3 regions of the Geobacillus sp. BK01 genome follow, and region 3 is predicted to be linked to each of the others. Evidence: riboswitches for the same ligand, from Rfam matches in the RefSeq annotation. Region 3 holds a riboswitch; each other region holds the start of a gene.
The links. A riboswitch is a leader RNA that binds a small molecule or an ion and turns the genes downstream of it on or off. The one in region 3 is predicted to bind thiamine pyrophosphate.
Positions count from the first base shown of each region.

Region 1: linked by a shared signal. The riboswitch ahead of tenA (thiaminase II) and the one ahead of thiC (phosphomethylpyrimidine synthase ThiC) in region 3 are both predicted to bind thiamine pyrophosphate.
Region 2: linked by a shared signal. The riboswitch ahead of ACTVDO_RS14820 (LuxE/PaaK family acyltransferase) and the one ahead of thiC (phosphomethylpyrimidine synthase ThiC) in region 3 are both predicted to bind thiamine pyrophosphate.

Region 1 covers NZ_JBQPTH010000003.1:272,461-279,949, forward strand. The annotation lists gene ACTVDO_RS05500 (ABC transporter ATP-binding protein) at 1-681, opposite strand, end outside; gene ACTVDO_RS05505 (ECF transporter S component) at 694-1,284, opposite strand; gene tenA (thiaminase II) at 1,317-2,000, opposite strand; TPP riboswitch at 2,108-2,215, opposite strand; gene ACTVDO_RS05515 (class I SAM-dependent rRNA methyltransferase) at 2,363-3,547, shown strand; gene ACTVDO_RS05520 (MFS transporter) at 3,571-4,776, opposite strand; partial or broken gene ACTVDO_RS05525 (ABC transporter ATP-binding protein) at 4,947-5,230, opposite strand; gene ACTVDO_RS05530 (YfiT family bacillithiol transferase) at 5,277-5,813, opposite strand; gene ACTVDO_RS05535 (glycoside hydrolase family 13 protein) at 5,869-7,489, opposite strand, start outside.
Region 2 covers NZ_JBQPTH010000020.1:38,450-45,938, forward strand. The annotation lists gene ACTVDO_RS14805 (ABC transporter permease) at 1-682, opposite strand, end outside; gene ACTVDO_RS14810 (ABC transporter ATP-binding protein) at 679-1,425, opposite strand; gene ACTVDO_RS14815 (acyl-CoA reductase) at 1,440-2,891, opposite strand; gene ACTVDO_RS14820 (LuxE/PaaK family acyltransferase) at 2,888-3,973, opposite strand; TPP riboswitch at 4,043-4,151, opposite strand; gene ACTVDO_RS14825 (tetratricopeptide repeat protein) at 4,388-7,126, opposite strand.
Region 3 covers NZ_JBQPTH010000011.1:43,097-50,585, reverse strand. The annotation lists gene thiC (phosphomethylpyrimidine synthase ThiC) at 6-1,694, opposite strand; TPP riboswitch at 1,846-1,959, opposite strand; gene ACTVDO_RS12095 (methyl-accepting chemotaxis protein) at 2,088-3,341, opposite strand; gene ACTVDO_RS12090 (hypothetical protein) at 3,552-3,761, shown strand; gene ACTVDO_RS12085 (hypothetical protein) at 3,704-4,102, shown strand; gene ACTVDO_RS12080 (hypothetical protein) at 4,099-4,746, shown strand; gene ACTVDO_RS12075 (IucA/IucC family protein) at 4,989-6,905, shown strand; gene ACTVDO_RS12070 (IucA/IucC family protein) at 6,902-7,489, shown strand, end outside.

The sequences.
Region 1 (7,489 bases), on a different contig from region 3:
AATGACATCTTTATATTCAGAAAATACGTTCTTGGCCTTGCCATCAGCCATAATCCGTCCGTCGCGGCCGAGCAATACAATCCGATCAACAAAGTCTAAGACATGATCGATTTTATGTTCGACGATGACGACTGTTTTATCGCGACCCACCTTTTTGACGGTTTGCCATACCGCTTTTGTCCCTTCTTCATCAAGCAGTGCGGTCGGCTCATCCAAAAACAAAACATCTGGCTCAAGCGCGAGCACGGAGGCGAGCGCCAACCGCTGCTTCATCCCGCCGGAAAGTGTATGAATATCGGTGTGCGGTTCGATCGCCAACCCGACTTGATCCAACAGCGCACGGATACGGCCGGGCATCTCTTGACGCGGCACGCGTCTATTTTCGAGGGCAAACGCGATTTCCTCATCGGCATACGGCATGCAAAACTGTGCATCCGGATCTTGAAACACATACCCCCACTGTTTCGGTCGCTCAAGGCGCCCGGCTTTCATCGGCACGTCGATCGAACGCGGAATCAAGCCGGCCATCACTTGCAAAAGCGTCGACTTACCGCAGCCAGACGGACCGAGGAGAAGTACTTTCTCCCCAGCGGCGATCGACAGCGACAAGTCGCGAAACAATAAGTCGTTGTGCCCGGGAAATTTCAAGCGCAACTGTTCAATCACAATGGCTTGCTTCATCGCTTTTTCCCCTTATCGGTTCAGCGCATCGTAGTCCTCTTTGGAAGCCGGCCGCCACATTTGCGTCACCCCTGTTTTCTCAAGCGCCTTGGCCAACGAAACGGCGAACACGCCGGAAATGAGAACGGCGCCGACAAAGCGCGCCAACAAAAAGAGCGCCATGTTCCACGGGGCGAGGGCCTCGATATATCCTTTGTAAAAATCCATGATCAGCGAACCGACTGTCGCTCCGATAGCACTGAGCGACACGACAAGCACATCAAACCGTCGATAGCGGAATGCGGCAAACACCAACTCGGCAAACAACCCCTGAATGACACCATAAATGAGCACTTCAAGCCCCCATTGCGACCCCATGACCAGTTCGCCGGACGAAGCTGCAATTTCAGCGAGCAGTGCCACTCCCGGCTTGCGGATGAGCAAATAGGCGAGCGATGAGGCGATAAACCACATTCCGTATATCAATTGGTCGGCGTGAAACCCGAATACTTTCACCACTTCATACAACGGTCCCCACACTTTATAAATGACGCCAAACACAACAGCAATCACAATCGTCGTTAAAATATCGGCCAGCTTCAAGCCTTTCGATGTTTTTTCCAAGAAAACCCCCCCTTTTTAGTGTCGACGCCGTTTTACCGGCTCTCCACCAGCCCGGCGGACGGCCATCGCTCCAATTCATACGCCATCTCCCAAAACTTGTACTCATAGTCGCTGCTGATCAAAAAATGCTGTTCCATCCGACGCCGATCTTCCTCGGTTACAGCGGCGGCAATGGCGTCAAGCCGGTCGATCTGCTCCTTAACAAGCGAGCGAAACCAATCGGAGCTATATGTACTGATCCATTTTTCATAAATCGGATCGTTCGGCCGGCACGTTTTCAGCCGCTCGCCGATTTCGTAATACAGCCAATAGCACGGCAAAATCGCGGCAATGACATCACCCAAATGCCCTTCATACGCCGCCCGATACATATGCGATGTATACGCATAAGCCGTCGGCGCCGGCATGAACGCGGCCCGCTCCTCTTCGGTGATGCCAAGCAGTTCGGCAAACGTTTCGTGAAGCGATAATTCCGCTTCGCATGTGCTTTGGGCATGGTGCGCCAGCCGAGCCGTCGTCGCCAAATCCGGCGATTTCGCCGCCCCGATCGCCTGCACACGGGCAAAATGGCGCAAATAATACGCATCTTGCATGACATAATAACGGAATTTCGCACGATCCAACGTTCCTTCGCCAAGCTCTTTGACAAACGGATGATGAAAGCTTGCCTGCCAGATCGGATCAGCTGCCTGGCGCACCCGCTTTGCAAACGACATTTGTCTCCCCCTTTTCCACAAAATAAAAACGCCGCTTCCTTTACCAAGCAACGTAAAGAAAGCGGCGTGAGCCTACAATTTCGCAAGGCAGAATCATGATCCGCCTATGTGCAGCTCCTCCACTTCCCTACGCTGGTATTACCCAGATCAGGTGCTAAGGGTCTCAAAGGCACACTTTGATCTCAGCCTTTCTAAAGGCCCCCCTAGTGGATGTTCTATCATGATGCCATTTTCCTGTTTATCTTTATCATATCACGACGGCGGCGATTGTCAACCTTTTTTTTCCGTCCGACGTTGCACCGCGCTCCGCGATTCGCTATGATTAAAACGCAACAATTGACTATCGGATGGGAGTGGAACGAATGGCAAAAGTCATGTTAAAACGGCAGCGGAAAAAACGGCTCGAACAAGGCCATCCGTGGATTTTCCAAAGCGAAGTCGACCGCATCGAAGGCGACGTCAAGCCGGGCGACTTCGTCGATGTCTATAACCATCAAGGCTATTGGCTGGCGAAAGGATACATTAACCCGGCCTCGCAAATCATCGTGCGCGTGCTGACGCAAAATCCCGAGGATGAACTCGATGAGCGCTTTTTTATTAGGCGCATCCGCCAAGCGTGGGCGTACCGCGAACGGATGATTCCGGGCGTCCGCTCATGTCGCGCCGTCTACGGCGAAGCCGACTTTCTTCCGGGGCTCATCGTCGATAAATATGAGGACGTGCTTGTAGTACAAATTTTGTCGCTTGGGATGGAAAAACGCAGAGATTGGATTTTGCACGGCTTGCTTGACGTGTTCTCACCAAGAGCCGTTTATTTGCGCAATGATGTATACGTCCGCGAACTGGAGGGGCTCGAACAAGAAAAAGGCTTTTGGTACGGAGAAGCGGAAACCGAAGTCGAAATCGAGGAAAACGGTGTCAAATATATTGTTGATATTGAAGGCGGTCAAAAAACCGGCTTTTTCTTCGATCAGCGGCAAAACCGCGCTGCTCTGCGCCCGCTTATCGGCCCGGAGACGACGGTGCTTGACTGTTTCACCCATACCGGCTCCTTTATGTTAAACGCCTGTCTGTACGGGGCAAAGCACGTCACCGCCGTCGACATTTCCGAACATGCGATTGAAACAGCAAAACGAAACGCCGCCTTAAACGGGTTTACAAATGTGGAATTTGTCGTCGCCAATGCGTTTGACTATTTACGCGAAGCGGTGCGGGCTGGCAAACAGTGGGATGTCGTCATCATCGACCCGCCGGCGTTCGCCAAATCGGCCCACGCGGTATCAAAGGCGCTGCGCGGCTATAAGGACATCAATTTAAACGGGCTGAAGCTTGTCAAAGACGGCGGCTTTTTCGTCACATCGAGCTGCTCATATCACGTTCGCCCCCATCGATTTCAAGAAATGGTCGCCGACGCGGCGTTTGACGCCAAAAAAGTGCTGCGCGAAGTGTACTGGAACGGCGCCGGCTATGACCACCCGAAACTGCTCGCTGCCGATGAAGGCGACTATTTAAAATTCGCCATTTATGAAGTGCATTCCCGACGTTAAGGAAAAACGCTTAAGGACGAGCCTTAAGCGTTTCTTTCTTGCCCCGGGCGGAGCGGCTGTTCTTTGCGCACCACGCTCAAATAAACGAGCATGGAAACAAGCACCGAACCGGCGGACGCTAAATAAATGCTCGGGTAGCCAAACCAATGGCTAACTTGACCAAAGACGATCGCTCCGATGCCAACTCCCAAGTCAAAAAACGAGAAAAACGTTGCGTTCGCCATTCCTTTCCGGTGAACAGGCGCCCGCTCGACCGACCATGCCTGCAACCCCGGCTGCACCATGCCGAACCCAAATCCGTACAGCACTGCTGCAGTCAACAACGCCCACTCCCCTGGCAGCCAGGCGAGCATCAGCATCGCAAGCAAAATAAGCCCCGCCCCCGGGAGAAAGACAGCCCGATGCCCTTTCCGGTCATACAGTTGGCCGGCGAACGTCCGCGTTACCATTAAAGCGAGCGCGTAAAGCAAAAAGTACAGCTGCAAGCCGCCGATCCCTTTTTGCGCCGTATACAGCGGCAAAAACGAAGCGATGCCGCCAAACGTCACCGTTAAAAAGAACAGCAGCACCGATGGAATTAAGGCCGTCCTTTCGTAAAGGTCCCATTTGTTCTCCTCTTGTCTATCCCCTGCCTCCGCCTTTTTATATGTAATGGCAGCGGCAAACAATAAGGAGGCTACACCGAGCGCCGCACAAATCATAAATAAATGGCTGAACGGAATGGCAGCCGCCAGCACGAGTCCGAGTGACGGTCCAAAAGCGAGGGCGATGTTCCCCGACAATCCGTAATAGCCCATCCCTTCTCCACGGCGGTTCGCCGGGATAATGTCCGTTGCCACCGTGCCGGACGCCGTTGTCGAAAATCCCCAGCCGACCCCTTGAACAACCCGCATCAAAAAGAGAAGAAAAATGCCGGAAATGAAACTATACGAGCCGACCGAAATAACAAAAATAAACAAACCGAACAAAAACACAAACCGCCGTCCCCTCGTCTCAAGCGCATGGCCGGCAAACGGACGGACAACGAGCGCTGAAAACGTAAACACCCCGACAACAAGGCCGATTAACTGATCATTGCCGCCTAACTGTTCGACAAACAGCGGCAATGTCGGCAACGTCATTTGAAACCCGAGAAAGATGAAAAAGTTGGCCAGGCAAATTAAAACGAAATTGCGTGTCCAAATTTTTTCCTTCTGTTCCGCAACAACTTGCTTTTGTTGCGCATTCATACCGATCCCCCTTGTGAAATATGTATTTCGTGCCCCTTAATATTTGTCAGTATAACATAACTGTATGCTTTCGTTTAACGAAAATGTTTTTCCAACATGTTTTTTGAAAAAAGAGTCGCGCAAAGGCAGCTTCTCTCATCAGCGGCAAATGGCCGGACGTCCACACCCCCTCATTGGGTGTCAAACTGTTGGAATTGCGCCTTGACCAACTCGTAGTAAGCGCCGCGCTGCCTCATCAGCTCCTCGTGCGCCCCTTGCTCGACGATGCGGCCGTGGTCGAGGACGATAATATGATCGCGTCACAAATCGTCGACAACCGGCGGGCGATGATAGCAGTTGTCCGCCCGCTGAGCAGCGTTTCCAATGTCCGTTGGATAACGAGCTCCATTTCGGTATCGATGCTGGCCGCCGCCTCGTCCAAAATTAAAATTTTCGGGTCGGCCAACAGCGTGCGTTCCTTCCCTTTCTGAGTAAAAAAAGCCGCCAAATCGGCGGCTTTTTTACCATCCTTTCCGTTCCCGCAATGATGTAATTTGCGCGGTATGGTGCTTCCCGTGCCATGTATACAGCGCGGTCAATACGTACAGCGGCATCGGCTGCAACGCTCCTTCCGGGTGGACGAGGCGATGAAAATTCGCTTCTGTCATTGACTCGAGCAGCATCGCCCACCGTGCATGCAGCCCGTCAAGCAATAAAAGCGACGATTCGATCGACAATGTGCGGGCATCAGCTGTTTTGGCCCATTCGCTTTCGATAAACGGTTTAACGGTCGGCGCCTCTTCCGTCAATCCCCATTTCGTGCGCAAAAACGCGTTCATGCTGGCATCGGCCAAATGGTGGACAACTTGAGCCACCGTCCAGCCGCCGTCGCGATATGGCGTGTTCAATTGCTCATCGTTTAAATCGGCGACAGCAGCCCGCACCGCGTCAGGCAGCCGGCGGACATCGGCAATCCACTGCTGCACGTCTTCCGTCCGGAACTGCGCCGGCGCTTGAAACGTTCCGATCGGATAGCGGATCGGATCGATCGTTGACACCATTAATCATCTCCCTTCCACCTTATTTATTCAACGCGGATGGACGGATTCCTTCTTATTCTTTCCAGATGTAGACACGGACTTCATACGGCTTGAGCTTAAAGCGCGTCGCATTTTTATGCGTCGGAACCGGATAGTTGCCAAGCGCCAACTGGTGCGATTGAAGGCGAAGGCCGTCATGGCGGTAAAGCGAAGGGCGATCCGACAAGTTGACGACCACAAGCGCCCGGTCACGGCCGAGCGTTCTTGTATACGCGTAAATGGATGGGTGGTTTTCCAAAAGCAAATCGTACGTCCCATACACGAACAACTCGTTCGCTTTGCGCAGCTGGATCATTTTCCGGTAAAACGACCAAACGGAATTCGGATCGCGCTGTTCAGCCTCGACGTTAATCGTGCGGTAATTTTCGTTCACCTTGATCCATGGCGTACCGGTTGTAAATCCAGCGTTCGGCCCACTAGACCATTGCATCGGGGTGCGCGAGTTGTCGCGTCCGGTTTTCCAAATGATCTCCATCGCTTCCTCATGCGTCCGGCCATTCGCCCGTTCAAGTTCATACAGACGCCGGGCGGCGACATCGCGGTAATCACGAATATCACGGAATTGCACGTTCGTCATCCCGATCTCCTGCCCCTGATAAATGAACGGCGTCCCTTGCATAAAAAAATAGAGCGCGCCGAGCGCCTTGGCGCTTTCCGCCCAATAGTCGCGGTCATTCCCCCACGTCGAAACAGAGCGAGGCAAATCGTGGTTCTCCAAAAACAACGCATTCCACCCGCGGTTTTCAAGCCCTTTTTGCCATTTCGTCAACGTCCGCTTCAGGCGCCGGACATCGATGGAACCGTCAGTCCGCCTTTTCCATAGCCCTAGATGCTCAAACTGAAAAATCATATTGAACACGCCGGTTTCTTCCCCGACCCATTGTTCCGCCTCATCGACTGTGACTCCGTTCGCTTCGCCAACTGTCATAACATCATAACGCGCAAACGTTTGCTCCTTCAATTCTTTTAAATACTCCATAATGCCCGGCTGGTTCATATGCCCGGCGAACGACGGCACATACGTCAGCCCCTTCGGATTCGGCAAATCCGGCAGTCCCGGCTTTTTCTTAATATGCGAAATGGCGTCAACGCGAAAGCCGTCGATGCCTTTATCAAGCCACCAGTTGATCATCGCATAAAGCGCCCGCCGCACTTCGTCGTTTTCCCAGTTCAAGTCGGGCTGTTTGACGTCAAAAATATGCAAGTAATATTGCCCCGTCCGCTCATCGTATTGCCATGCCGAACCGCCGAAAATGCTTTCCCAGTTGTTCGGCTCACGTCCATCTTTGCCATCGCGCCAAATGTACCAATCGCGTTTCGGGTTGTCGCGCGATGACCGCGACTCGATGAACCATGGGTGCTCATCGCTCGTATGGTTGATGACCAAATCCAAAATGACTTTCAGCCCGCGCCGGTGCGCTTCAGCGAGCAGTTCATCGAAATCGTCCATCGTCCCAAACTCATCCATAATCGCTTGATAATCGCTAATATCGTATCCGTTATCGGCGTTCGGCGACCGGTAAATCGGGCAAATCCATACGATGTCAACCCCGAGTTCCACTAAATAATCAAGTTTTTCAATAATGCCGCGAAGATCACCGATGCCGTCGCCGTTGGCATCCATAAAGCTGCGC
Region 2 (7,489 bases), on a different contig from region 3:
CCCCTAACATCGTTAATAAAAGCAAAACAGAAAACATAAGCGGGGTATCCATCATCCCTTGGGAAGCGATAATCATCGCACCGAGCCCTTCGCTGGCGCCGATAAATTCGCCGACAACCGCGCCGACAACCGCCAATACAACGGCAACGCGAAACCCGGCAAAAATGCTCGGCAACCCGGCGGGAAGTTTTAAATGAATGAGCGTTTGCCAACGTGTCGCGCCTAACACACGAAACAATTCCAGTTTGTTCCGATCAGTATATTGAATCGCCGTCACCGTATTTTCAAGCAAAGGGAAAAAGCAGATCAAAGCCGTAATGACCACTTTCGATGTCATGCCGAACCCAAACCAAAGAATAAATAACGGTGCTAGAGCGAGTTTCGGCACGGCTTGGCTGGCGACGACATACGGGAAGAACAGTTTGCGCAACCATTCCATTTCACCCATGAGAATGCCGACGACAAGACCAAGGCCGCTTCCTACACTAAGCCCAAGCAGCACTTCCAAGCTTGTCCGAACGATGTGCGGCCAAAAATAGCCGGTCTTAACTCCGTCCAAAAGCGTTGCGGCAACGACCGAAGGCGCCGGCAAAACAAGCGGCGACATTTGTTTGGCGGCCAGCTCCCAAACGAGAAGAAGCAAAACGAATAAGGCGACGGAATACACGCGAAAGTTGTTCACCGCTTCGCCCCCTCCATCGCCTGCCGCACTTGGAAACAGAGCTCGTTAAACCTCGGCTCATAACGCATTTCCAACGCTCGCGGCTTCGGAAGGTTGACATCGAGCGAATAGATGATGCCGCCATCGGCCATGACAGCGATGCGGTCGGCTAAATACACAGCTTCGGCAATATCGTGGGTAATAAACAAGACGCTTGTGTTGTGCAGCCGGCAAAGCGTCAACAAGTCATCTTGCAGCTCTTCCCGTGTGATGGCATCCAACGCCGCAAACGGCTCATCAAAAAACAAAAGCGCCGGCTTTTGAATCAAAGCTCTGGCGATCGCCACCCGGCTTTGCTGCCCGCCGGACAGCTGCGCCGGGTAGTGATCACGATGGGACCGTAAGCCCATCCGTTCAAGCAAATCGTGCGCCAACTCGTAATCTTCCTTCGTCGGTTTTCGTTTGAGTGAGATCGGCAACAGAACGTTATCAATGACCCGCTTCCATTCGAGCAAGGTCGGCGTTTGAAACACGTAGCCGATGGAAGGGGAAGGCTGCGTCACTTTTTGACCTTGTAAATAAATGCTCCCTTCATCAGGCCGTAAAAGACCGGCGGCAAGCTTTAATAACGTCGTCTTGCCGCAGCCGCTTTTTCCGACAAGACAATGAAACTCTCCTTCACGGATCGTCCAACTGACCCCGTCAACGACCGGTTTCGAACTTTGGTACCGGTACGTGACCCGGTCTAGCTGCAAAAAACTCATTCCCATTTTCCTCCTTAATCGACATAAGGAGCGAACTGTTCCGCATACGCTTCAGCCGCTGATTCAATATCGACCATTTGCACGAGGTCGCGCAAATTAAAGCGCCCATCATGGTGCCAGCCCGCTTCAGGAGAAGTCATATACCCAAGCGCTGTAATGCGTGTGGCGCCCGCTTTTCCTAACCACTTCGCCCATTCGAACAGCTCTTTTGGCGAAGCGGCCACTCCCACCGTCTGCAAAAACCGCCGATACGGGGCGATTTCTGAAATGATTTGTAAAATATCATCAAAGGCAACGATTTTCACAACCCGATTCAGGCAGCTCACAGCAAACTCCCGGTGTTCCGGCTCATACACGACGGCCCAATCTCCCGCTTCGTTTCCGAGCACTTCCTTCTCATTGTCCGCCAACGCGCTCAGTTCTTCGTGCTGCCGCCAAGCCGCTTGTGCGGCCATTTCCTCAAGAGAAAGGGGGCGGCGCGGAAACCGTTTCGCAAAACAGTTCAGCTCGTGGGCGACGTAGCGGGCAAACTCTTTTGGCGAGACACTTCCACCTTTTTGCACATAAAACAGATGCGGCGAATAACACCCTTGCTGGTCGTAGCGCACAATATCGAACGCCGCTTGGTGAGCGGTCTGCCACGCCTTTCTTGCATCAAGACAGGAGCGGGAAACAATGCCAAAACTAATTTTATGGCCAAACGGCAAAAAACGGGTTGTCACCGGAATGCGGCTTTGCATGTCTTGCAGCGATGCATTGCTCCCATAGCCGACGACTACATCCGCTTGCTGAAACATAGCGCGCTCCCGCTCGGCGTCTCCGCCTTTCCACCAAACGACGGCCAGGCAGTCCGCCAATTTCGGCTCGATTTCTACTACTAAACGGGCAAACCAGCCGGCAAAAAGCGGCTCAGCGCTCGATACTTTCCCGATGTTCCCCGCTTTCACCAACAGCCCGGAAATCAAGCTCCATAACGGCAGCGCCGGCACGTTCCCCGCCCAAATATGGACGATCAACTCCGGGCCGACCGCTTTGGAAAAGCCGCCTTTGGCCCGCGGTTGAAAGCCGTCGAGAAGCAGGGGGTTTTCGAAGTCCTCCACAAGAAACCGTTGCAATTGCGGTTTGCGGAACGTTTTGAAATACGAGGTCAGCCCAAGCCGAACCATTTCCGCATCATAACCGGTGACAATCGGCAGCACGCGTTCCGCCTTTTGCCGAACGGGATGGCGGCGATCAAGCAGCTGTTCAACCGCCCGGTCAAGCAACTCAACCATCTCCATCACCGAAAACGATGGAAGAACCCGGGCGCTGGCTTGTTTCACTTTTTCTGCCACTTTGTTCAGCTGTCCCACCGTTAAAAGGGGAACTTCCACCTCGACCGTTTCCCCGTTTTTTTTAAACGTTAAAACACGCGTTTCGATCGGTTCATCCCCGATGTCAGGAAGATAACCGGCATATTCTCTCATTCGGACATCCCCTTCGCCGCGCGGATGAATTCCTCGACTGCGATCGAACAACCTTTCGCTTCCGCCCCTTGCACCCGACCGAACAATCGGAAGCCGTCGTCCGTTTCCACGCCCATATCTTCCGTCAAAATCGTCGTTACCGAGTTGAAGTTGCCGAGGTCGCAATGAACGAGGACGCCGCGTTCTCCTTTTGGCATCTCCTCCCCGGTCAACGGATGAATCACTCTCGTGCGAATCCAATGCGGCCCCGATTTCACCGACGGAACTGTCTCATTTCCGTTATCGTAAAATTGTGTGCTAAGCTCTGTCATGCCGTACATGTTGATGCACGCGCGGCGCGGGACGCCAAGATAAGCGGACAGCGCGTCATAAAACTCATCGAGGCCCATTTCCCGCGACTGGTTTTTAAAGCCGCCTGTATCAAGAATTCGGCTCCCGTCCGGCAAACGGAACGTTTTTCCTCGTTTGGCGAGCTCTTCAAACAAATGAACGAAGCTAAACGAAGCCCCTAAAAGGGCGTACGGCTCACCCGATTGTTCCGCCTGCTCCAGTCCGGCAAGAAGCCGGTCCATATCCAGACCGCCGCGGTTGACAAAATATTGGCTGTCTTCCGTGCCAAACACGTTAATAGCGAGCGCTAAATAATGGGCGAGCGAAGAATTCGGCATATCCTCTTCCGCCGGAAACAGAATCCCCATCTTGATTTTATCGCGCCCTTTCATGAACCGCTTTTGAAAATTGACGATCATGGACTGATCGTACACCTTCAGTGTCGGATGATAATGTTTTCCCCGAACTCCTTTTGTCGTTCCGCTCGTCATAAACACACGTTCAGCCTGCTCAGGAGGCGTGCAGCTTAGCGTCAATTCTTTAAACGCATTGATCGGCACAGCGGGAATGTCCCGCCACGTTTTCACCGTTCTTGCCGTTTTTCCTTTTTGCCTGCAATATGTACGATACGGAAGATTGTTTTCGTATTGATAGGCAAATAGCTGCAAGGCATACTCGTTAAACTCATCTTCCGAGGACGTTTCCTTATTGATAAACGAAAGCAAACATTCGACGATTTCTTGTTGTGTCATATTTTCCAACCCTTTCTGCTCTATCCCCATTCCACTCTCGCAAAAAAGCACTTTGCGCGCGGCAAAGTGCTTCAAAATGCTTCCTTTCCCTGCGCTGGCATTATCCAACAGGTTCAACGGTCAACGGCGGATTAGCCGTACTCTCAGCCTGATTCCACAAGCTCCCGTAAGTGTATGATCTTTTTACAATCAAAGTCTACTCTCTAAAAAAAAAGAATGCAAGAAAAAAGCGATGGAAGCATCCTCCATCTGTGCGCGCAAACATCCGGCCAAGCCGCGGCAGATGGAGGCGGTGACGGAGTGAACCACAGCCTATAGAAGGGGCTGTCTTCAAAAAGTTGTGTTCTTCCGTTTTCCGTCAGTCATTACGCCTATATAGAGAAGGTGTCCCGTTAGTTAGGACACCTTCCTTCCTTATACTTGAACCGCGGTGGAGGCGGCCTGTGCCAGCTGTTCGCATTGGCGTAGACGGATGCCGAAAAGGACAAGCGGGTCGCGATACGCTTCCGGATTCGTGCGCATCTGCTTCAATTCCCCTTCCTGGGCGGCAATTTCAAGCTCCAACCGCTCCAACGTTTCCGTTAACACTGCCAACGGCGGCTGGAAAAATTGGGCAATGTCGCGTTCGAGCGATTTCGCAAACCATTCAAACGGCAGCAACAACTGCCCGATAACCGTTTCCGCCACATCGGCATAATCTTGCGTTTGGATAAACTGTTTATACTTTTGCGCCAACATCGCCTTATTTTGCGCGAAGGCGCCAAGCAGTTTGCCCGCCCCCTTCAGGAGCAGCTGCCCCGGCGTGCGGCGGAGGAAAACGTTCAACTTGTCAATTTGCGTGCCGCCTGCGAGCCGGTCAATATCGCGCCGCCAATCGGTCAAAATGCGGAAATCGCACTCGAGCGCAAGCCGCTCCTCACCGAACATAGCGTTAAACCCTTCACTCATTTCATGCAAAAACGCCTGGCATTCATGGAATTCCTCTTCTGTCGCGGCAATCCAATCGTTCATGGCGCGATGCAAATTCGGCAGCACCTCTTCATCGACATAAGCGCGAAGCTGTTCGTTCACGCTGTCATTCAGCTCGAGGTGAAGGCGGGAAAAGTCACTGTCTTCCCGCACAAAGTCGGTCGCTTTGCGCAATATATCCGGAATCGCCGCTGCCACGGCCGTCCGCGTCTCTTCCAAAACAGCGCGGAACGCTTTTACGATTTTCGCGGTTTTCTCCTCTTGCTGATCGCCGAGTTGGTGGATCGCCCCATTCAGCTTGGCGGCCATTTCTTTTTTCCAGACGACCGATTCCGCCAGCCGGCTTTCCGCCTCAGCCCGCTGTCGGAACAAATGGGCAATGAACCGGCGAATTGTCGCCAATATCGCTTCTTCCCGGCGAACGGAAGACCGATGCTGACGCACCTCACCAAGCAAGCCGACAAGCTCCTGTTGCTGCCTGCGGCTTGGCGCGTGCGGCGAATAGACGATCACGTTCGCCTCCGGCACGATGGTGCGAATATGCGCCTCGATGTCTTGGGCGATCCGTGCCGCTTCCTGTTCATCGATCATCCCGTCACCCGGCGGCAACAAAAAGTGAATCGGCACGTGCGGCGCCCGCTCGCAAAGCTGCAGCACGAGCTGTTCATCGACGCTAGAAAATGGATCATCACCGTTTAGAAGAAAAAGAATACTATCGGCGAGCGGGAATGAGGCGAACGCCTCATGGTCGGAAAAGGCGCGCCCGCCAAGCGGGCCGATGTCCAAAAAGGCCACCTCCTGCGGTACGAGCGGAAACGGCGCCGTGCACTCAATCACCGTATCATCAGGAAATCGGCTTCCCCGCCCCCCCGATGTTTGTTGAAACTCATCGAGGCTCGCAAAAACTGTAAACTGTTCATCACTAATTTTCGTCACTTCAGTCTCGTCTCCGCTTTTCCAAACAAGCACCGGGGCGGATGGCGCCACTAACGCCGCTTCACCGACCACCGTGCGCAAAAACGCCAGCCGCTCATTTCGCGACGCCCCGGCAATAAGGACGCGGTGCAGCCGCAAATCGGAAAGCTGCCGCACAAGCCAACGGAAACGAAAATGTGAGCCCGCCCGCTGCACCTCCGCCCAGTCGGCTATTTCCTCAAATAACGCCACACCCGCTTCCCCGGACTTCGCATCCGCACGAACAAGCTGTTTAGCGGCGTTCTTCACCGTTTCATCATCAAAGCTGTCCGGAAACTTTTCACTCCACGCCAATAAGGCAGCCGCGGCCTCCGCCCTCCCGCTTTCACCGGCTAAATTCACCCAGCTTTTTAAGAGCGGAGGCACGACTTCAACTAGCTCTTTTACCCGATACCGCCCTTTTACTAACCCGGCATACGCCTCGGCTAAAAGGGACGGGATTCGCTTCCACTCATAGTCGCGGCCAATCGCCAGCTCGTCATAAAGACGATTCCACTCCGCCAGCCACGAAAAATACACATCGCCATCTTGATAACCGTTCCATAACGCCTGTACTAATCGTTCAAACTTCACCCGATCAGTTTCATACAGCAGCGTCAAACACCGTGAAAACCGCGCAGGCGCCATCACCCGCGCATGCCCTTGTTCCACATAGCCTGTTAAAATGTCCGCCCAACGGCGCGCCGACGTCCGCACCGCTTCCCCTAAGGCGAGCTCGATGGCACTTTCCCAATCGCCTTGCTCCTCAAAAAAAGCACGCGCCCATTCGGTCATATTCGGGTAGTCGGGGTAGAGCGCCACGCCGCGTTTGATCATTTCATCCGCTTTTTCTCTTTCCCCCAACTCGCGGTAGAGCGAAAACAAACGCAAGATGATCTCCGCTTGAAGCGTTTCACTTTCCGCCTCGATCGAGCGATACAGCTCCTCGGCAGACTGAAGCTGTCCAAGCTCATAGTAGCTGTCAGCAATGTTTTTTTGCGCCCATGGACGCAAATCGTTATGGACGTTTTCCCATTTAAAAATTGCTGTCTCATAATCGCGGCGGTGGAAATACACCTCCCCTTGGGCAAAACGAATAGACGACAAATCGGCCCCGTCCCGGTACGCGGCGAAGAAAATGTCGCCAAGTGCATAGACGGTATCCCGTTCTCCCGTATCGATCAATGTTTCATAAAATGTTTTATGGACAAGTTGCTGTTCAAACCCCATGTCGATCACCTAACTCGTATAGTTGCCATGCATGTTCATTGTATGGCACGTTTTCGAATTTTATTTCTATCTTATACATTTTACCAAACTTTCGCGGAAAGGAACGTTTCAATTTGTTTTCATTTGCAAGACAAAACACAGCTGTTCCATTAACGAGAAAATGCTTCTGCCATCGCAGCAAGCTTGCGATGCCAAAAGAGAGAAGGTCGGCAAGTCCGGCCCAGACAAATAGAGGTTTTATCGCCTATGGAAGAAAAAAATCTCCCATCACGATTCAGCTAAACCGCGATAAGAGACTGATTTCTGTGTGATTTCGCCATATATGTTTAATCAAAAACGAAAGTCTCCTATTACAGCGCCCTC
Region 3 (7,489 bases):
ATTTCTTACTGATATAGCGATGAACCGCCGCGCACAAATTCGGCGGCCTTTTCTTTCATCCCTTCCTCTTTGATTTTCCGCTGCAGCTCGTGCGAAATGTTCATTGAGCAAAACTTCGGCCCGCACATCGAACAAAAATGAGCTGTTTTCGCCGCCTCGGCCGGCAACGTTTCATCATGGTACTCGCGGGCCCGTTCCGGATCAAGCGACAAGTTGAACTGGTCGTTCCAGCGAAACTCAAAGCGCGCTTTCGAGAGCGCATCGTCGCGCTGCTGGGCGGCCGGATGCCCTTTCGCCAGATCAGCCGCATGGGCGGCGATTTTATACGCCACGACTCCGGCGCGTACATCCTCTTTATTTGGCAGCCCTAAATGTTCTTTCGGCGTCACATAGCAAAGCATCGCCGTCCCGTAAGCACCGATGATCGCGGCACCAATCGCTGACGTGATGTGGTCGTATCCCGGTGCGATATCGGTGACAAGCGGCCCTAACGTATAAAACGGCGCCCCATGGCAAATTTCCTGTTCCCGCTCGACATTTTCACGAATTTTCTGCATTGGGATATGCCCCGGCCCTTCGATCATCACTTGCACATCATGCTCCCAGGCGATTTTCGTCAGCTCGCCGAGCGTCTCCAGTTCGGCAAACTGCGCTTCGTCATTCGCATCGGCAATGGAGCCTGGGCGCAAGCCGTCGCCAAGGGAAATCGCAACATCGTATTGTTTCAAAATTTCGCAAATGTCTTCAAAATGCGTATACAAAAAGTTTTCTTCATGGTGGGCCAAACACCATTGGGCGATGATCGAGCCGCCGCGCGAGACGATGCCGGTCGTCCGGTTGGCGGTGAGCGGAATGTAACGAAGCCGCACACCGGCGTGGATCGTCATATAGTCGACCCCTTGTTCGGCCTGTTCAATCAACGTCTCGCGATACACGTCCCACGTTAACTTCTCCGGCACGCCGCCTACTTTCTCAAGCGCCTGGTAAATCGGCACGGTTCCAATCGGCACCGGCGAATTGCGGATGATGTACTCGCGCGTCTCATGAATGTGCTTGCCGGTCGACAAATCCATGACCGTATCGGCGCCCCAGCGCACCGCCCAAAGCAGCTTTTCCACTTCATCTTCAATCGAGGAAGAAACGGCCGAGTTGCCGATATTGGCGTTAATTTTCACATGAAAACGGCGGCCGATGATCATCGGCTCACTCTCAGGGTGATTAATGTTCGCCGGAATGATCGCCCGGCCGGCCGCCACTTCCTGGCGAACGATTTCCGGATCAAGTTGTTCGCGAATCGCAACAAACTCCATCTCCGGAGTGATGATCCCCTGTTTGGCGTAATGCATTTGCGTCACTGTTTTCCCCGATTTTGCCCGCAGCGGACGGCGCACGAACGGCAGCGGGCGGACACCGGCGGCTGCTAATGGCTTCACTTCTTCGACATCGCCGCGCTCAAAAATCCAGTTGCGGCGAAGAAGCGGCAATCCTTTTTCTACGTCCGGCTCAAAATCGGGATCAGTGTATGGACCGGTTGTGTCATAGACGCGCACCGATTCGTTTTCCACCGTCCCTTGCGGCGTTTTCGTCGGCGACAAGGCGATCTCTCTCATCGGCACGCGCACATCAGGCCGTGATCCTTCGATGTACACTTTGCGGCTGGCTGGAAATGACATGAACGAGCGAATGTTTTCCATGCGGCTTTCCTCCTTAAACATTTTGTTTGGGATCTGCAGCCGCACCAACGAAAAGAGAGGCAAAAACAGGGGCTATTTACGCAAAAACGGGTTCCGCAAAACGGAACCCGATCAAGGCAAAAAGGCCAAATGAACAGCCTGTGCGTCCATTTGTTCCCGCTGCCTGCTTCCCTACGCTGGCATGACCCAGATCAGGTTCAAAGGGTCAAAGAACTTCATCGCGTTCTTTTCTCAGCCCGGCTCCCGGACTCCCCTAGCAGATGAGCGTATAACAATGATGACTGACTTTCCTTTCATTTTACTGCATAACAGGCACGTATGCAAACCATTTTATTCCATATGACAGCTGGCGCATCAAGCCTTCTTTCCTTGGCAAACTCGCTTTTTCCCGCCTCACACCGAAAATTGCTTGAGCATCGTCCGCATCTCGTCCGCCATCCGGCCGAGCGCTGCCGAGGAAGAGGCGATTTCCTCGACGGAAGCCATTTGCTCCTGAGTGGATGCCGATACGTTCGCAGCGCCGGCCGCTGACTGTTCAACGATATTGGTCATCTGTTGGAGTGCGTCATCCACTTGGCGGGCGCGGCCCGTCATTTGTTCAATCGCAGACGATGCTTGTCCAATTTGTTCGCTCACTTGATCGACGGCCGCGCGAATCTCGGCGAACGACTGGCCGGCAGCGGCGACGGCGTCAAGCCCTTGCGCCACTTCAGCGACGACCCGCTCAGCCGACGCGATCGCCCGCTTCGTTTCCTCTTGAATGTGACCGATCAGCTTGGAGATTTGCTGCGCCGAGCGCGCCGACTGTTCGGCCAGTTTTCGCACTTCGCCGGCGACGACGGCGAACCCTTTTCCTTGTTCGCCGGCGCGCGCCGCTTCGATCGCCGCATTTAGCGCCAGCAAGTTCGTCTGTGACGCGATGCCCGTGATCGCTTCCGTGATTTGCCCAATCTCATTCGAGCGCTCCCCGAGCCTTTGGACGACCTGGCCGAGCGATTGAACATGGTCGTAAATGAACTGCATTTGCTCAGACATTTGCGTCACAGACTGTTTGCCGTCCTGCGCTTTGGCCGCTGTTTCCCGGGCGTTGTGCGACACTTCTTTCGTGTGAAGGGCAACTTCGTCCAATGTTTTCGAAATGTCATTGATAGCCATCGCCGTACCGCGGGCGGCCTTTGCCTGCTCCTCGGCGTGCGAGGCCATCGTTTCCATCGCGGCCGCAATTTGTTCTGTCGCTTTTGTCGTCTGCTCAGCGACAGCGGCCAACTGGCCGGACACTTGCGCCACCTCTTCGGCATGGTGCTGCACGCGGCCCATCACTTCCTGCCATGCATCGGCCATACGGTTGAACGCAGCCGCGATCGGCCGCAGCTGCTGCACGCTGTCCAGCGGCACGCGCGTCTTCAAGTCCCCCTCTGTCATTTTGCTTACATGTTCATTGATGATAGCGATCGGCGCGACAAACCGCCGGTAGTTGAGCGTTGATGAAACTAAGCCAACCACCGCCCCGAACAACAAGGTGGCGGCAAGCGTCCACCAAAACGCCGCCCCGCGAATGCCATTAGCCAAGCATATCGCAAGGCCGATCGCCGCCGTGCCGGGGATGACGACGAACATCGTGCGAATGATATAAGCGCTTAACGACAACCCTTTCTCCTCCTTTTTTCTATTGTCAAAAAGTTTTTCACTATTACTATAGCATTGACATATTCGTCAACGTGCGTCGGTTTTCCTTCTTTATGTCCAGCTGGATCTCCTTCATTAAAAAATTGTATTTCCAGCAAACAGGAATTGTATTAAAATAACGATTACCTCATAAATATTCATTTTCTAGATCAATAGAACGGAAGATCATCCATGGACAAAAAGAAAATGATTGGCGGTGCGCTTGCCGTCAGTTTGTTGGCGCTTTCCCCTTGGGCGGCTGTGCACGCCGAGCCGGTCAAATGGACGAACGTCAACGCATTCGAAGAACAAACGGGCAGCCTGTTCAACCAAGAAAACAAACGGTGGAACCCATTAAAGAATGGAATCCGATGGTGTTTCTTGATACACACGGCTATGTGAAAAATGACGGGCCAAACTTGCAAGGATTGATTGAACCTTGCACGCCGCCGCACAATCCAAACTATGAATACGATTTATATATCAAATGGGCGCTCGAACAAGCAAAAGCGATGGAAGCAGAAATTTTGGCCGACAAGGCGTCCTACCAAAGAGAACTGTACAAGTCGATGGAAGGCGTCTATATCCCGTATCGCGATGATACGGCCGGCTGGGATGACTATCCGCCGATTTTCACGCCGATGTACGCCATGTACCACGGCGCGTACGGCCATACGCTCGAAGCGCCGCCAAACGACTGGGACGGCGTGCGCTGGCAATATAACGCCATTATGGGCGCATGAATAAGCAGCAGTCCCATTCCGGCACGAAACTGGCGTTGCAGCGGCTCGGCTTTCAAGTGACCGAACTGACGCCGTCCGAAGTGGCGGCAAACGGGCTGGACGGGTTTGACGTCTTTGTTTACAGCGGGACGGAAAACGTAATTTCTCTGAACTTGAGCGCGGCCAACAAAGAATTCGGCTTGCAAAATGCTGATGAGTACAATGCCTTCAAGCAACACGTCACCGCTTTTGTGAACGATGGCGGCAAATACATCGCTGTCGGCGCCGGAGCATCAAGAGCGACGAAAACGCTCGGGCTCACCGACGACACGATTAATGTCGGCGGCTCGAACAGCAACGGCATCGTCCGCGTCGACTACAGCGGCAAAGGAACGACAGCCGGTTACGGACAGGACGATATCGGCTTTGTATACCGCCCGGTATGGTATACGAACACCGGCAATGACATCGTTGAAGCAACGTTTGACAATACTCCAGGCTTTTTCAAGGCCGGCCATTGGAAAAACCGCAGCGCCGCCCAAGGGGCTGCCGTCATCGTCCGTGAACAAAACGCTGACGTCACCTTGATCGGGCTTGAGGCTGGCTTCCGCGACCATACGGACTATTTGTTCCGCCTATTGGCCAACGCCATTTGGGAAAGATGAGCCGCGCGCTGAAAAACGGAAGCTCCGAACACGGAGCTTCCGTTTTTTCTTTTGCCCGGCCTTCTCAGCAGAATAGTCCAATGCCCCCCGCCGCCAAGGAGGAATAGTCCGTTTTTCTTATCTTCCTCTTCTCCGCTTTGCATCAAAAGGAGGTTTTTTTTGCACCATATTGAAAATGATAATCATTTATATTATGATGTTTACCGATATTGATAATCGTTTTCATAAGAGGAGGGAGCACATTGCAGTTGTCTACCGTCTTTCTCTATGAGGAAGAACAAGCATACCGACAGTTGCAACGAATCGATCCGGCGCTCGGACATTTGTTTTTGGCTATGTTGCCAAAAAGCCGGCGGCGCATCACCGGTCGGTTGCTGCAGGCGCTCGTCCGCGAACATCTCATCAGCCCAAACCGCGTTGACTGGAGGTATACCGGAAAAGAGTGGGAACTTTCCATCCTGCTTTCGGAAACGAAACAGATCAAAGCAGCGGCAGCTGAGCGGTTCAGCCTTGGGCAGTTTACCGTTGCACGCCTTTGGCTGCTGGACAGGAAGAGACAAACTCCCCTCTTCTCCCCTTTGGAGCTGCTTCAGCTGCTGCGATCCGAAGGGGCGATCGCTCCTATGCCAAACTGGGACGGATTTTGTGCTGAAATCGCCAACAGTGTTGTGAATGATGCGCTTGCCTTAGCCGCCGCCGAACGGCGCGGCCCACGCGGGACAGTTCACTCCTCTTCGCTTGAGTGGGTGCGCGCCCAACCGCATCCATTCAGCCCGCTTGTTTTTTATGAACAGTCGGTCGTTGACGGGCATACGTTGCACCCGTGCGCCAAAACGCGACTCGGCTTCAGCGTCCAAGATGTGATCGACTATTCGCCGGAATGGGAAGCAATCGTCGCCCTCCCCTTGGTCGCGGTGCATCGCCGCCATTGCCGTTTCGTTTCTTTTTCCTATGAACGAATGGCGGACTGGATTTACGAACAGGAAGAAACGTTGCGTTCCGCTGTACAGGAATCGTTGCGGACATGCGGCCGCTCTGAACGCGAATATGACGTCATTCCTGTCCACCCTTGGCAGTGGAAACATACGATCCAACGATATTTTCAAAAGGAGCTGAACGAACAGACGATCGTGCCGATCCAGGGCCGGACGCTCCGTGCCCATCCGCTCGTCTCCGTGCGCACATTCATGATCGCGGGCGCTTCCGGTGATCATTTGAAAACGCCGGTCAACGTGCAAATGACAAGCGCCGTCCGCACCGTATCGCCGGCCGCCGCTGCCAACGGGCCGCGCTTATCGGCATGGCTGAACGATGTGCTCACCAACGAGCAGCTGGCCCCCCGCTTCCGGATCATCAGCGAAAAAGCAGGCATCTACTTTTCCCCTGATGGGCGAACAGGCGAAGAATCGGCAACGCTCAGCAAACAGCTGTCCGCCATCGTCCGGGACAATCCAGAGCGCGGGCTGGTGGAAGGGGATATCGCCATGCCGGCTGTGGCGCTTCTTTCTTCTTCCTTCCTAAGCGGCAAGCCGGTGGCGGCCGAACTCGTTGAGGAATATGCCGCCAATCAGGGGGCAAGCTCCGTGCGCGAAGCGGCTGTGTGGTTTTTCCGGCAATATGCAGAAATGCTCGTTCCGCCGTTGCTCGTCCTTTTGTGCAAATACGGCATCAGCCTGGAAGCTCACTTGCAAAACAGTGTCCCCGTCTTCCGTCGCGGTGTGCTTCAAGCGATGCAAGTTCGCGATTTAGGAGGAATTCGCCTCCATTCCGGCCGTTTCGGGCGCCATCGCTACCCGCTTCACGATTTGGCGCTTTCAAGCATCGTGACGGACGAGATCACCGAGTTGCGTCATACGTTCACTCATGCCGTCATTCACAACCATCTTGGCGAGCTGATCGCCTGCCTGTCCCGGTCGTTCTCGGTCGAAGAGCCGCTGTTTTGGCGTGCGACAGCCGAAATAATGGAGCGCACATTTGCGATGCTTGCCCGTGACAACGAAGCGAACAGACACGCAAATGAAGACCGCGAGGCGCTGTTTTCCCCGGTGTTGCCAATGAAAGCGCTCGTCGCCATGCGCTTAACGGATGATCTCCGCAACCATTTCATTGAAACGGTCAATCCGCTGGCCAAATGGAAAAAGGAGGAATGGGAACGATGAACACCCGTTTATTCGCCCCAACGGCGAATATGACGCTCTACCCATACGAGCAAGAATGTGCAGAATTCATCAGGAAACGGTTCCCTGACCGGCTTTCTGCCTACTTCCGCCATGTCGCTCGGGCGCGGACAACGATCTTGCAACGAACTGTCGCCGCGTTGCTGCGGGAAGACGTATTCGGTCTGTACTCCCATTCCTACAACTTGCGAGTGGTCGGCTCGGTATATATGACAAATTGGCACGGGCTGACGCCGGAATGGGAGCCGGCCGTCCGCCGGCTTCCGGATGCCAACTTGCAAGAAGGAATCACCTACAAACTGTTCCCGGTTGCGCCGGGCGAATGTTTGCTCATCCCGATCCGCGGTGAATCGGCTTTTCGCCAATGCGACATCGGCGAGGAGATCATGTGGATCGGCAGCGGCATCCGAACGGTCCAAGACGCCATCTCCTTCCTTTCCCTGTTGGCGCCGCATATGAAAGCGGACGGCCAGGAAGACGCATGGGCGCAACTAGCGAAAGAGTTGGAAAACGGAACCGCCAATTTGGCACTTGCCTATTGGCACTTTGAGAAGACATGGCAGGTG